One region of the Pseudodesulfovibrio sediminis genome, then DNA from elsewhere that is predicted to be linked to it. Evidence: predicted binding sites of a transcription regulator. Region 1 holds the regulator's gene; each other region holds the start of a gene.
The links. The regulator sigma-54, encoded in region 1, starts transcription at its own class of promoters, with help from an activator protein. The targets are predictions, from matches to a motif close to CTGGCACGGNNNNTGCTT.
Positions count from the first base shown of each region.

Region 2: SRBAKS_RS06390 (LeuA family protein) is a predicted target of sigma-54. The motif match lies at 983-1,000, and genes of this name have one in related genera.
Region 3: SRBAKS_RS09860 (flagellar hook protein FlgE) is a predicted target of sigma-54. The motif match lies at 1,392-1,409, and genes of this name have one in related genera.
Region 4: SRBAKS_RS14390 (Flp family type IVb pilin) is a predicted target of sigma-54. The motif match lies at 1,684-1,701, and genes of this name have one in related genera.

Region 1 covers NZ_AP024485.1:510,432-513,842, forward strand. The annotation lists gene SRBAKS_RS02510 (PTS sugar transporter subunit IIA) at 1-353, opposite strand, end outside; gene hpf (ribosome hibernation-promoting factor, HPF/YfiA family) at 356-898, opposite strand; gene rpoN (RNA polymerase factor sigma-54) at 939-2,348, opposite strand; gene lptB (LPS export ABC transporter ATP-binding protein) at 2,564-3,289, opposite strand; gene SRBAKS_RS02530 (LptA/OstA family protein) at 3,289-3,411, opposite strand, start outside.
Region 2 covers NZ_AP024485.1:1,327,646-1,331,056, forward strand. The annotation lists gene nifH (nitrogenase iron protein) at 1-722, opposite strand, end outside; gene SRBAKS_RS06390 (LeuA family protein) at 1,056-2,150, shown strand; gene SRBAKS_RS06395 (hypothetical protein) at 2,161-2,364, shown strand; gene modB (molybdate ABC transporter permease subunit) at 2,364-3,098, shown strand; gene SRBAKS_RS06405 (hypothetical protein) at 3,109-3,411, shown strand, end outside.
Region 3 covers NZ_AP024485.1:2,047,408-2,050,818, reverse strand. The annotation lists gene SRBAKS_RS09875 (hypothetical protein) at 1-84, shown strand, start outside; gene SRBAKS_RS09870 (Hpt domain-containing protein) at 196-540, shown strand; gene SRBAKS_RS09865 (OmpH/Skp family outer membrane protein) at 610-1,185, opposite strand; gene SRBAKS_RS09860 (flagellar hook protein FlgE) at 1,503-3,128, shown strand; gene SRBAKS_RS09855 (tetratricopeptide repeat protein) at 3,285-3,411, shown strand, end outside.
Region 4 covers NZ_AP024485.1:3,031,616-3,035,026, forward strand. The annotation lists gene SRBAKS_RS14385 (sigma-54-dependent transcriptional regulator) at 1-1,323, shown strand, start outside; gene SRBAKS_RS14390 (Flp family type IVb pilin) at 1,777-1,956, shown strand; gene SRBAKS_RS14395 (A24 family peptidase) at 2,104-2,652, shown strand; gene cpaB (Flp pilus assembly protein CpaB) at 2,666-3,411, shown strand, end outside.

The sequences.
Region 1 (3,411 bases):
GCCAGAACTCGGAGGTGCATACCTGCCACCTGTTCAGGAGCCAGAACAACAAAAAATATCGTGCATGGTTTGTGATCCAAAGCATCAAATTCAATACCGGTCTCACTGCGACCGACAATAACAATGACGTTTTCCAGATCTTCCAGTTTGCCGTGAGGGATAGCTATACCATCACCAATGCCGGTAGTACCGAGTTTTTCACGTTCGAAAAGGACACGGACCGCCTGGTCCGTGTCCATTTCTGGATATTGTATGCCCACAGGGGCGATAAGTTCTTTCAACACATCCGATTTGGATTCGGACGTCAATACGGGAAGGACAAGCTCCTTCGCCAAATAGTCACCAAGTTTCATATTTAGTTTCCAGGGTCGATCAGTCCGTAATCGCCATTTTTTCTTTTATAGATTACATTTACGCCCTCAGTTTCCGCATTGCGAAAAACCAGGAAATCATTTTCAAGTACATCAAGTTGCATGGCTGCTTCGTCAACGGACATGGGCTTGGGCACATACTCATCCGTACCGACGATGGTAGGCACAGCTTCCGGAACGAGGTCCTGGAAGGACAAGACACTCATCTGCCCCATCTTGTTTGCACGCGCTTTCCTGATACGGCTCTTCTGCTTTTCGCGCATCTTTCTGAGTTGGGCTTCCAGCTTGTCGAGAACCATGTCAATAGTCGCATACATGTCCTCAGAGGCCTCATAGGCCGATATGTGAATGCCATCCGAATTCAGAATTACATCCGCCATATGGCGAAACTTTTCGACCAGCAAATTGACCTGGAGATCGGCTTCCGAATCAGAAACGTATTTGGCGACCTTTTCAAAACGCTTTTCTGCGTAACCCTTGAGATGATCAGACGGCTCAAAGTTCTTGAAAGTGAAGCTGATGTTCATACGCTGCCTCCTGGTTTAGAGTGCGGCAAACCGTACTGGTTTAGAAGTACTGCTTGCGTTTCGAAGAAGAAGGAATACCCATTGCCGAACGATATTTGGCGACTGTGCGCCTGGCGATGTTTACCTCAAGCTTTTCCTTGAGTTCATCCCCAATCTTTTCGTCACTGAGCGGTTTCTTCGTGTCTTCTTCTGCTATCATTTGCTTGATAAGCGCCTTGACGCTTTCTGAACCCACCTGCGAACCATCATCCAGTTCCAGGGCAGAATTAAAGAAGAACTTTAACTCAAAAATCCCATACGGAGTTGAGACATACTTACTAGTAGTAATACGGCTCACCGTGGATTCATGCATCTCAATATCCTCAGCTACCTCCTTGAGGATCAGGGGTTTGAGCTTTGTCACACCCTCCTCGAAAAAGGCTCGCTGGAAGCGGACAATGCTCTCAACTACTTTATACAATGTTCTCTGCCGCTGGTACAGACTTTTCATCAACCATGCGGCAGATCGCATCTTTTCCTGAAAATACTCTTTTTCCTTGCCCGCTGCACCCTGCATGGAATCCATGTAGAAGGTGTTCATCTGCAACCGCGGCATGCCGTCCTCGTTCAAGATGATGACGAACTCCTCACCATACTTGTAAACAAACACATCCGGGCTGACATAATGGGGCTCGGTACTGGAAAAATTGGTTCCCGGCATGGGATCAAGGGTCTGCATGAGGTCAAGATAACTCTTGAGCTCATCCATGGAGATCTTGAACTTGCGGGCAAGGGGCTTGTATCGATTCTTCTCAAGGTCTTCCAGATGATCTGTGACCAACGAGACAAGAATGGGGTCCGTGTACCCAAGGACCTCCATCTGAACGAGCAGACACTCCTGCGGAGTGCGTGCGCCAATGCCTATGGGATCAAGGCGTTGGATGCGTGAAAGAACGTATTCAATCTCCTCTTCGGTGGCTTGCACCATGGATTGAATCTCTTCCATTGAGGCCTGAAGATAGCCATTGGTATCAACGTTACCAAGGATGATCTCACCGATAGCCAATTCGTGTTCGGAAAAATTCGAGAGACGCATCTGCCAGTTGAGATGCCCTTCAAGAGACGGCTTGGAAGCCAATCTGGCCTCAAAAGACATACCCTCTTCCGGCATTTCCGCGTCACGGGCTGCAGACTGCTTGGAGGTGCTGGAGAATTCGCCTAGATAATTCTCCCAATCCGCATTGCGAACCAGCTCTTCTTCGGCCTGAGATTCTGTCATCGCCTCTGAGGAATCAGAAACATCAGCCTCGGTTTCGCTCTCATCGAGAAAAGGATTCTCCATGAGTTCCTGCTGCACTGTTTCGAGCAATTCCAATCGCGAAAGCTGCAACAGCTTGATAGCCTGCTGCAACTGCGGTGTCATAACCAGTTGCTGAGAGAGCTTAAGCTGTTGTCTGAGTTCCAATCCCATTATTTATGCCTTGAGCTGTATGCAATTTATTTTTTGATACAAATCTTCATTTATGTAGATTTACTATGCCACAATCAACTGACAGAAGCAAGAATATTCTTATAAACTACTGTCAGCATTAACGATATACGATACAAAATCTGACATGAAAAAAGTGTACCAACGATTCACCATTGTGTAAATCGACAATACGTAAAACTTGTGTGGAGAGATGATTACAAGCTGAAATCTTCGCCCAGATATATTTGACGGGCACGACTTGATTGAACGATTTCGTCCGGAGAGCCTTCCAAGATGACTGAGCCTTCATAGACAAGGTATGCCCTATCGCAAATATTTAATGTTTCTCGCACATTATGGTCGGAAATCAGAATTCCGATCCCCATACTTTTAAGGACGGAAATAATCTCCTGAATATCAATGACCGCAATAGGATCAATTCCCGCAAAAGGTTCATCCAACAAAATAAACTGCGGGTCGAGGATAAGCGCCCGGGCGATTTCCAATCTACGACGTTCACCACCCGACAGAAACATGGCCGCCTGGTCCGCCAGCTTGGTAATGGTAAACATTTCCATCAATTCATCCGCTCGAGCCCGCTGCTTTTTTGAACTCAAGGGCGTCTGCTCAAGGATGATCTCGAGATTCTGACGAACCGTCAGCTTCTTGAAGATAGAGCTTTCCTGGGGAAGGTAACTCACACCCATACGAGCCCGTTCATGCAACGGCTTGTCAGTAAGCACTTCGCCGTCCAGGGAGACCTCCCCGGTATTCGGCTGGACAATGCCGACCAGCATGTAGAATGTCGTGGTTTTGCCCGCTCCGTTGGGCCCCAGCAAGCCGACAACTTCCTTGGGATTAAGCTCGATATTGATGCCATGAACGACTTCTTTCTGGCCATATCGTTTGGACAGATTTGCTGCCCGCAGTCCATCAGCCATTATTGCCCCTTGATTTTGTCAGGAGTCATGAAAATGGCTTTGACCCGCTGGCTCTTACCGCCGACCACCTCACTGCGGTTGTCCTTGAGGTGGAATTTGACCACCTCTCCGGAAAGACTGTT
Region 2 (3,411 bases), 820 kb from region 1:
CCGCGGTATTCGGTGGCCTGCGGTACGGAGCCGTCCCATTCGATAACGGTTTTACGGTTGATCTCTGCGCGCTGAACGTCGTTGTCGCGGGGGACAAAGTAGATCATCTGGGTTCCCAGCTTGGCTGCCAGCTCAGTGATGAGATCAGCTTCACGGTCGGTGTTACGGGAGTTACAGATGAGACCGCCGAGACGGACACCACCGGACTCTGCGTACTTCATGATACCTTTGCAGATGTTGTTGGCTGCATACATGGCCATCATCTCGCCGGAGCAGACGATGTAGATTTCTTCGGCCTTGCCATCACGAATCGGCATGGCGAATCCGCCGCAGACAACGTCACCGAGAACGTCGTAGAAAGAGTAGTCCAGACCTTCGGACTCTTCGTAGGCACCAAGGGATTCCAGCATGTTGATGGAAGTGATGATACCGCGACCTGCACAACCGACTCCCGGTTCCGGGCCACCGGACTCGACGCACCAGGTGCCGCCGTAACCGGGCTTGCGGATATCATCCAGCTCAACGTCTTCACCTTCTTCGCGAAGGGTATCGAGCACGGATTTCTGGGCCAGGCCACCGAGCAGAAGACGGGTGGAGTCAGCCTTGGGGTCACAACCGACCACCATAACTTTACGACCCATTTCAGCCAGACCTGCAACAGTATTCTGTGTGGTGGTGGACTTGCCGATGCCGCCCTTTCCGTAAATAGCTACTTTCCTCATGATTTCTCCTCCATGGTTTTGTGTGCGTTGATGACTCTCCCTATGGCAAGGTGCGTGCCAAACTTTAATCGCTAGTTTTTATTTTATAAAACAAGACACTTACATAAAACTTAAAAATCATTATCACCTGACAATTTGTGTAGGTAACAACAGAATCTACAGACAAAAGTGTTGCAACCTACAAAAATGTAGGTGAAACCACAGGAGCGGCCTAATTGTTTTAATACAATTATTTAAGTATGTTATGTGAAAAACAAATTTTGGCACTGTTCATGCTCAATAGAAAGACAGAACAAGAGACACAACGCACTTGTCATACGAAGGATATAGATCATGCTCATCGACACAACACTCAGAGAAGGCGCACAGCTGTTCGGCGCATATTTCTCCATGGAGGCAAGAACACGGATCGTCACCTCCCTTATTCATATAGGAGTGGATGAAATCGAACTGGGCTGGATAGGCCAGGACGGCCTGGAAGAACTTTTGGCTCAGGTCCGCCCCTATCGTGGCCGGACACAACTTTCCGTGTGGTCACCCTGTCGCGAAGCGGATATCCGCAAGGCCTCCCTGCTCGGGGTCGACCGGGTGAACATCGGCGTCCCCATTTCCGACCTGCATATTGAAAAACGCCTTGGAACCGGCCGTGAGGGGCTTACCGAACGCCTGGCCCGCACCGTTCTCACAGCCGGTTTTCTCGGTATTGAGTACATCTCTGTCGGCCTGGAGGATGTCTCCAGAGCCGACAAGGATTTTGCCCTGAGCGCAGCCAAGCTGGCGCAGGACGTAGGAGCTTCCCGAGTCCGCCTGGCTGACTCATTGGGTATCCTCAACCCGCTGAATACCGCTGAACTGGTCCATTCTTTTGCAAAGGAACTTGATGTGGATCTGGCTGTTCACTGCCACGACGACTTCGGCATGGCCACAGGGAATGCGATCGCAGCCCTGTCCAGTGGTGCTGATTACGCTGATGCTTCCGTGCTGGGCATCGGGGAGCGTTCTGGCATTGCGGCCACAGAAGAAGTCGCGAGTTATCTCACCTTGAAGGAGGAGTCACATGCTTATGAAATTGAAGGCCTTCGAAACCTTTGTGGTTTCGTCTCTCAAGCTGCCGGGGTACCGATTCCCCGTACGAAGTCAATCGCGGGCGAGGATATTTTCGCTTGCGAATCAGGCCTCCACGCCCATGCCCTCAGCAAGTCGCCTGAACTTTTCGAACCGTACAACCCCGACCGCATCGGCGCAGACCGGGTGGTCGCGGTTGGCGGCAAGAGTGGGCGAGCGGCAGTCGTCAACGCCCTCGAAAGCAGCGGTCTTGACCCGAAAGACCAGGACATCCCGACCTTAGTTTCCGCTGTAAGAAAACTCGCCTGGGAGCTGGAACGTCCACTGACATCCCTGGAGTTATCTCGACTCATCAAAAATTAGGAGAGACGCCATGTTTAAGAAATGTTTGTATATTTTCCTTTGGATTTGCGCCATGGCAGGCCCGGCCAACACCACCGGTGTTGACTATGGACAGGGCAACCAGAAGGCTCAAACCAGTGTGGCGGCTTTAAAAATACTGACAGGCAACAACAGCGCACTCCCGGGATTGATTTATGCAACCCCAGTTGCCAGCCGCCCCTTCGGAAACGAATAATGGACACGACGGCTCTGCTGGTCACCGGCAAACTCGCTGGCGTGGTCACGCCGATCCTCCTGCTGCTGTGCATGCCGCTGGCCTACTGGCTGGCCAATACGCACACGGCAGGCAAGCGATACATCGAAGCAGCGTGTAACCTGCCGATGGTCCTGCCACCAACAGTGCTGGGCTTCGGCCTGCTCATGATCATGAGTCCGACCTCACCCATGGGTGCGGCCTGGAAAGAGCTGACAGGCTCTGCCCTGCCTTTCTCGTTCACCGGCTTGATGCTCGGCTCGCTCATTTATTCGCTCCCTTTTGGCGTGCTCCCCATGCGCGCGGCCTTTGAAAAGATCGATCCGGGCATGGTGGAAGCGGCCCGCTCTTCCGGCATGACCCATTTCCAAACCTTCAGGCACGTCATCCTGCCCAACGCCATGGGAGGCGTAACGGCCTCGGCAGCACTCATATTTGCCCATACGGTTGGCGAATTCGGCGTGGCCCTGATGATCGGAGGTTCCATTCCCGGCAAGACCAAAGTCGCCTCCATAGCCATTTTCGAATACACTGAAGCCCTTGAATACGGTCAGGCAGGTCTGCTCTGTTTCGTGCTCATGATCATCAGTTATCTCGCCCTGCTTTTCATCGGGCGGCAGGGAATGCCCATGTGTCGACGCAGTGACTCTCACGTTGATCATCAGTCTCCTATAGCCAACCATTGTCACCAGCCCCGCGCCCTGCGTGAGGTATAGGAAAGATCCCATGAAAAGCATCTCCACTCAATACGGCCCTCTGACTCCCCAGCACACTTCCGACGACCTTCGCCAACGCGAAATCCTGCCGGTTGAGTACTATCCCTCCGGCGCAATCAAATCGATCCCATTGGAAAAGCAGACGATCATTGAAACGCCTGTTGGAACCATTCCGTCCGAGCTGGTTTCCTTCCATGAGAACGGCGTCATCAACCGCATCTTTCCTCTGAACGGCAAGCTTTCCGGTTACTGGAGCCAGGAGGACGAGTTCGAGTTGGCCGAATCCATAACAATCCCAACACCAATTGGGCGG
Region 3 (3,411 bases), 1.5 Mb from region 1:
CACCGCACCGTGAATGAAATCCTCCTCGTTTTTCACGATGGACGCTGGACATGTCTGGCAGGTGGAGGGTGTGTCTGTTCCTGACAGACGGGAGATCGTGAGCAAGCACTTTTGAAGGTGTGATATTCCTTTCCAACCAATTAGACAGATGGTACATCGTGCTAACTATGCAACACCCAGTATGGAGAGAAGCGCATGTCTGACAATCTTTTTGACAAGGCCGAGTTTTTAGCGAGTCTGGCCAATGATGACGAGTTGGCTCGCGATCTTCTTGATGCCTTCCTTGAGGACGGACCGCTTCGAACCGGAAGCATAGAGGCCGCTCTTGAAGCCGGTGACGCCTTGTTGGTGTCCAAGTTGGCCCATTCCCTCAAGGGTATGTGCGGCGTCGTGCGCTCTTCCGATCTTTCAAATCTGGCGCTGAGCATGGAACTGACAGCGAGGAACGGGGACCTGGAAAAGGTGCGCGTTCAATTCGCTCAGTTCGTGCAGCTCATTGATGAGGTGTACGGCTTGATGCACGACTATCTTGAGAACTAACCGGATTATGCAATGAAAAAGGCCTGTCCACAACAGTGGACAGGCCTTTTTTTGTCGTTTGTATGGAACTTATTCTGCGTCGGTCGGAGCTTCTGCAGGGGTCTCGGCCGGTGCTTCAGCCGGCGTCTCGGCCGGTGCTTCGGCAGGTGTTTCCACTGCTTCTTCGGCCGGTGCGGCGGGAGTGATTTCCAGATCGACAGCGTCCATGGCGGCCACGATGTCGGCGGTGATATCAACAGCGTCGCTCATGGAGATGACGGACTGCTTGCTCAGGATGACGGTCAGGCCTTTCTCGGAGCGGTAGGTGTTCAGCACATCATTGAACTTGGCCTCGACCAGAGCGACAACGCGCTGCTGTTCCTGGTTCATGGTGTTCTGCAGTTCACCCATGGCGGCTTTGTATGCGGCCACGGTCTCTTCAGTCTGATTAGCCTGCATGGCCTTGTATGCTGCCTCGGCTTTGGTCTGCAACGGGGTTCCTACTTCCTTGAGATAGTCCATGGCTTTCTTGGCAACCTGGTTGTCCTTGAAAGCAGCAGCTTCGTCCACAATGCCGATCTTGACGCCTGGTTCCTGCTGGTTGCAACCGGCAATAAGGACAAGGCACAAAGCCAGAGCTGTCAGCAAGGGGATGATTCTTTTCATAATGATATTTCTCCATTGTTTCGTTTTGATTCTAACATGTAAAAGTCGCGCAAGCCTATACGCGCCGCCACTTCCTTGCAAGGGGAAACATGAATAATCTGATTCGGTGCAGGTTGTTGCGCATATTCAAGGCCAAAACGGTGTGTTCGGCAGCTTGTGCCGAGCGATTGTTATCCATATCTAATTGAAATGTAAAGTGTATCTATATGGCATGCCACTTGCTCAGTTACTAGGTGAGAAGGAATCGGGAATTTTTTTCCGGGAATGGGTCTCCTGGAAGTTCCCGCCATATCCGGCAGAGTCGGATTGGAGGACGTATGAGTTTTAGCGCATTGTATGTCGGGGCCACGGGTGTGGTCGCCCACAATGAAAATATGCAGGTCGTTGCCAACAACCTCGCCAATGTGAGTACCAACGGGTACAAAAAGGCGGATATGCAGTTTGGCACCCTCATGAGTCAACAGCTCGCAACGGGTGGCGCGCAGTACCAGTCCGGCAGTGTGTCCATGAGTCAGATCGGAAAGGGTGTCGGCATTTCCGAGATTCGGACGATCTTCAAAGAGGGCAGTCTGGCCAATACGAACACCGCCACTGATCTCGCCATCACGGGCGAAGGGTTCTTCGGGGTCTATAATACCGCGTCCTCCGGCAGTGGGTCCGGTCCCACCAACTACACGCGAGCCGGTGCGTTCCGTTTTGACCGCGATGCCTATCTGGTGGACGCCAGCGGGTATCAGTTGCAAGGGTATGCAGTGGACCGAGAGACCGGGGAGATCGCCACCACCGTGTCTGCCATCCAGTTGCCCTACGAGGACCTGACCATAGACGGCGAGGACTACCGGCTGGTCCGGTCGGAGCCGCGAGCCACCACATCCATGGAGATGGTCACCAACCTTGACGCCTCCGGTACGGACACGTTCACAAGCATCAACAATCCATTTTTCGCCATGCACGAGGCCTATGACTCCTCGCTGAGCAACGCCTCCACGCCTTTCGGAGACACGCTGCCGCAATATTCTTCCAGCATTCTTGTTTATGATGAAGATGGCAACGGGCACGACATGACAGTCTATTTTGATCCGGTCAGTTCGGACACGCTGTCCAATGCCGTGCCGGGCTATTCCTATTGGGAATATCTTGTCGCCTTCCCCGGAACCGAGGACGGGTCGGCTGCCTATGGCACCTCCGCCGCCGGGTTGGCCGGAATGGGCGTCCTGACATTCAATGATCAGGGCGAGATGATCGGGCAAGCGGCGTTTTCCCTTAATGAGACTGCCAGCGGCGGAGGCAAGAGCCTCGGGTCGTGGATACCCGCCACCTTTGACGAAGACGGCCTGCCGCAGGTGACAGCGACCTTTGGCAGTAATGGCTCGGCCATCGGCGACGCGCAGACCATATCCTATGATTTCGGCCTCAACTCAGGTGATGCCTCATGGGTCGGGTCCAGTGCGGGAACAGCCGCTTCGGTGGGGTTGAACGTGAACAACCTTCAGGAGATGAGCGGCATGCAGCGCGATGCGCGTGTGACCACCAGTTACGATCTGCCCTCGTCCACCATGTTTCATACCCAGGACGGCTACGCAGAAGGGTATCTGCAGAACGTCAGTGTGGACCGGGACGGCTTTCTCAACGGTCATTTTACCAATGGTCAGGAAGAGCAGATCTACCAGTTGGCCATATATCGGTTCAACAGCCCGTGGGGGCTGAGGCGTTCGGGCAATACCAACTTCGTGGAAACGGCCGCCTCAGGCAACGCCATCGAAGGAACGGCCGGGGATCGTGGCCGGGGTGTCATCAACCAGAACACCCTGGAGGAAAGCAACGTCGACATGGCCGAGGAATTTGCCAAGATGATCATTACCCAGCGCGGGTTCCAGGCCAATACCAAGATCATTACCACGGCGGACGGGCTGCTGAACACCGCCATTTCCACCAAGCGATAGCCGACAGGAACAGTAAACGCATACGACCGCCGTCGGGACATTCCCGGCGGCGGTCGCGTGTGTTTGGGGTGCCTGTCACCCCCGTTCCGTTTCTTGAATTCCCCTGTCAAACCGGATAGAGACACGGGAACGTCAGGTAACCCAAGGAGCGTATCCGTGACAGACCCCAGTGAACACCGTAGCCAGGCGACTATCATGAGCGCCATTTCCGCAGTGGAGAACGAAGCTCCCGGCGGGGCCGAGGCCCTGTACATGGCCGCCATGCTGGCGGATTCTCCGCTGC
Region 4 (3,411 bases), 1.2 Mb from region 1:
TTGACTGACAAGGGGTACGATGTTGATACCGCCTCCACGGCCGAAGAGGGAATCAAGAAGGCCGGATCTGGCAAATTTGATCTCATAGTGCATGATATCAAGCTGCCAGGCATGTCCGGCCTGGATGCGCTTCCTCATCTCGCAGAGGCTGCCCCCGGCGTGGATGTGATTGTCATGACAGGATATTCCTCCAAGGATTCCGGTGTGGTCGCTATGCAGCGCGGGGCCTACGATTACTTCTCCAAGCCGTTTTCCCTGAGTGAAATGGAAGTGGTGGTCCGCCGAGCTTTGGAAAAGCGGCGGCTCCAGGTAGAGCTGTCCGAACTGAAGCGGCAGGGCGGTTCCAGCCCGTTGAACACTATCATCGGGCAATCTGCTCCCATGATAGCCGTGAAGGAGCGGATCGCCCGTGTGGCCGGTCTCAATACGGACGTTCTGGTCATGGGAGAAACCGGAACGGGTAAGGAACTGGTCTCCGATACCATTCACGCCCTGTCCAGCCGCGCCAAGGGACCGTTTATCAAGATCAATTGTGCCGCAATTCCTGAGAATCTCATTGAATCCGAGCTGTTCGGTCATGAAAAAGGCGCCTTTACCGGTGCCACCACCATGAAGCAGGGCAAGTTCGAGCTGGCCAAAGGCGGCTCGGTCATGCTGGATGAAATCGGCGATATGCCCATTCACCTGCAGCCGAAGTTGCTGCGTGCAGTGGAGCAGAAGGCTGCCGAGCGCGTGGGCGGAGCCAAGCCCATTCAATACGATGTGCGTATCATCGCGGCCACCAACCAGGAATTGGAACAGCGGGTTGAAGAGGGCAAGTTCCGTAGCGATCTATATTATAGACTGAATGTGGCCACCTTGATTTTGCCGCCGCTTCGGGAACGCATATCCGACCTGCCGCAGTTGGCCGAGTTCTTTCTTGAGCGTGCCAACAGACGGTTGGGAACTGATATTGCGGGGTTCTCTTCCGACGCCATGGAGATATTCTTCAACTATAGCTGGCCGGGTAATGTCCGGCAGTTTGCCAATGCCGTGGAGCGGGCAGCCATCTTCTGCACCTCCACCATGATCACTCCGGCAGAAGTGGATCAGGCCTTTTCCAATGCCCAGCCCGTGGTAGATACAGGGATGCATATGCCCACAGGTGAAGGGCTGTCGCTGAAGCAGGCCCTTATGGAGTATGAAAAGGCGCTCATTCAGAATGCACTGCGCGCCTGTTCCGGTACCCAGACAGAGGCTGCAAGCTCCCTGGGCATCTCTGCGAAGAATCTGTGGAACAAGCTCAAAAAACACAGTATCGATCCGGTATTATTTAAGAATTAGTCTTCCTCTCGTCCCCTTTTCCACCTCCGTTTGCTGAGAACGGGCTGATAGCGTCTATCTTTTGTGGTTTTTTGCCCTCAAGATAGGCGCTGTTTTGTTTAAAACACGCCGTATTTTCGCGAAATCCTCCTTCAATAGTGGGGAAACGGGCGAAACTCCATAATTTGTGGATGCATGGAACTAGCTGAAATATAACGGTAAAAAAATATAATTCAGAGCTTTTAGGTAGAAATTGAATCTATTATTTGTGGATTACTGGCTATCACTATCCGTGTTGTCAATGGGTTTTGTTAGTTTGAAATTTTTTATAGTCAATTATTCCAAACATTTAGAAATTAATTTTTGGAATTCTGTTTTAGTCTGGCACACGGGTTGCTTTATGGAGTGCGAGGCTGGTGAACAACACCAAAAACAAATTTCAATTTTTAACGCAAAAAACCGAGGAGAAACACAATGACAAAGCTTATCAATCTGATCCTGGATGAAGAAGGCGCAACCGCTATTGAATACGGTCTGATCGCAGCCCTGATCGCAGCCGGTATCGTCGCAGCTACTTCTGCCCTGGGTGACCAGGTTGTCGCAACCTTCGACTACATCACTGCCCAGATGCTGGCAGCTACGACCACTCCGTAGTCGAAAAACAAAGTATAGAGCTAACCGTTTAACGGAAGCAGCCAGAGCAGCCGAATCGGGGCTTGCGGGACGGTCCCGTCAGCCCCGATTTTGTCTTCAAGGGAAAGTGGAGACAACGAGGGCAGCCCTGGCACCATCGGGGGAACCATGAATCTTATCGTCACGAGCGTACTCGCAGTCGCACTCGTCACTGCTACCATCACAGATATCAAGAGCCAGCGTATTCCGAATTGGCTTACATTTCCGCTCATGCTGTCCGGGCTTGCCACACATACCGTGTTTGGCGGCTGGGACGGTCTCTACTTCTCCGCAGTCGGGTACGCCTTCGGATTTATCGTCATGGCCATCCCGTATTTCTTCGGGGTCATGGGCGCCGGAGATGTCAAGCTCATGGGCGCCATAGGCGCATGGCTCGGCCTGAACGCAACCCTGACCGCTTTCCTGTTTACCTGCATCGCAGGCGGCATCTACGGCCTGGCTGTTCTGGCCATGAACTGGCAGCTGCTCGTCGCCGTACTCCGCAATATCGGCAATACATTTTCTGTCCTGGTGGCAACCCACAAGTTCAATTTCGCCCCCATCGCAACGGAAAAGACCCTGCCGAGATTGTGTTACGGCGTAGCAATCGCCGTCGGTACAGTCACTTCCATGGCGCTGCATGCGTGGATGACCGGTTCCATCCATACCGGTTACTAGAAGGAGGCATGACATGAGTAAGTCCAAGAGAGCCCTCATCCAAATCACCCTGTCCCTGATCCTGGCCGTGGTCGCCGGTGTCCTGATTTTCAAGTGGACCAGCGGCGTTTCCACCAAGGCCCCTGTGGCTCAGGTTGCCAAGACGGTTCCCGTGGTCGTGGCCAAGGCGGACATGACTCGTGGTATCAAGCTGACCTCCGATATGGTTGAAGTCCGAGAATTTACTGCCGACTCCCGTCCTACTGGCGCGTTTGCCAAGTTGGAAGACCTTGAAGGGCGCGTGCTCAACCAGGCCGTCGGAGTCAATGAAGCCGTGACCGCCATGAAGCTGGCTGATGAATCCGTCATCGGCGGTGGCGTCAGCGCATTGATCGAGCCCGGCAAGCGGGCCATGGCGGTCAAGGGTAATGAGGTTATGGGGCTGTCCGGTTTCGTCCGTCCCGGCGACAGGGTCGACGTCATCGTCACGCTGACCGTTGGCAAGGATGACGATCCCGTGACCAAGCTCGTACTGGAGCGGGTCAAGGTCATCGCTACCGGCACGCAGCTCACCCCGCCCAATGAAGAAGGCAAGACCGCCTCGGTCGACGTGTACACCCTGGAACTGACCCCGCCTCAGAGCGAGCGTCTGGCACTGGCCGCCACACAGGGAACCCTCCATTTCGCACTGCGCAACGAGCAGGATGAAGAGAACATCCTGACCACCGGCTCCACCATCCCCAAGACCCTGGCTGCGCTCAGGCCCATGTCCAATGTCGT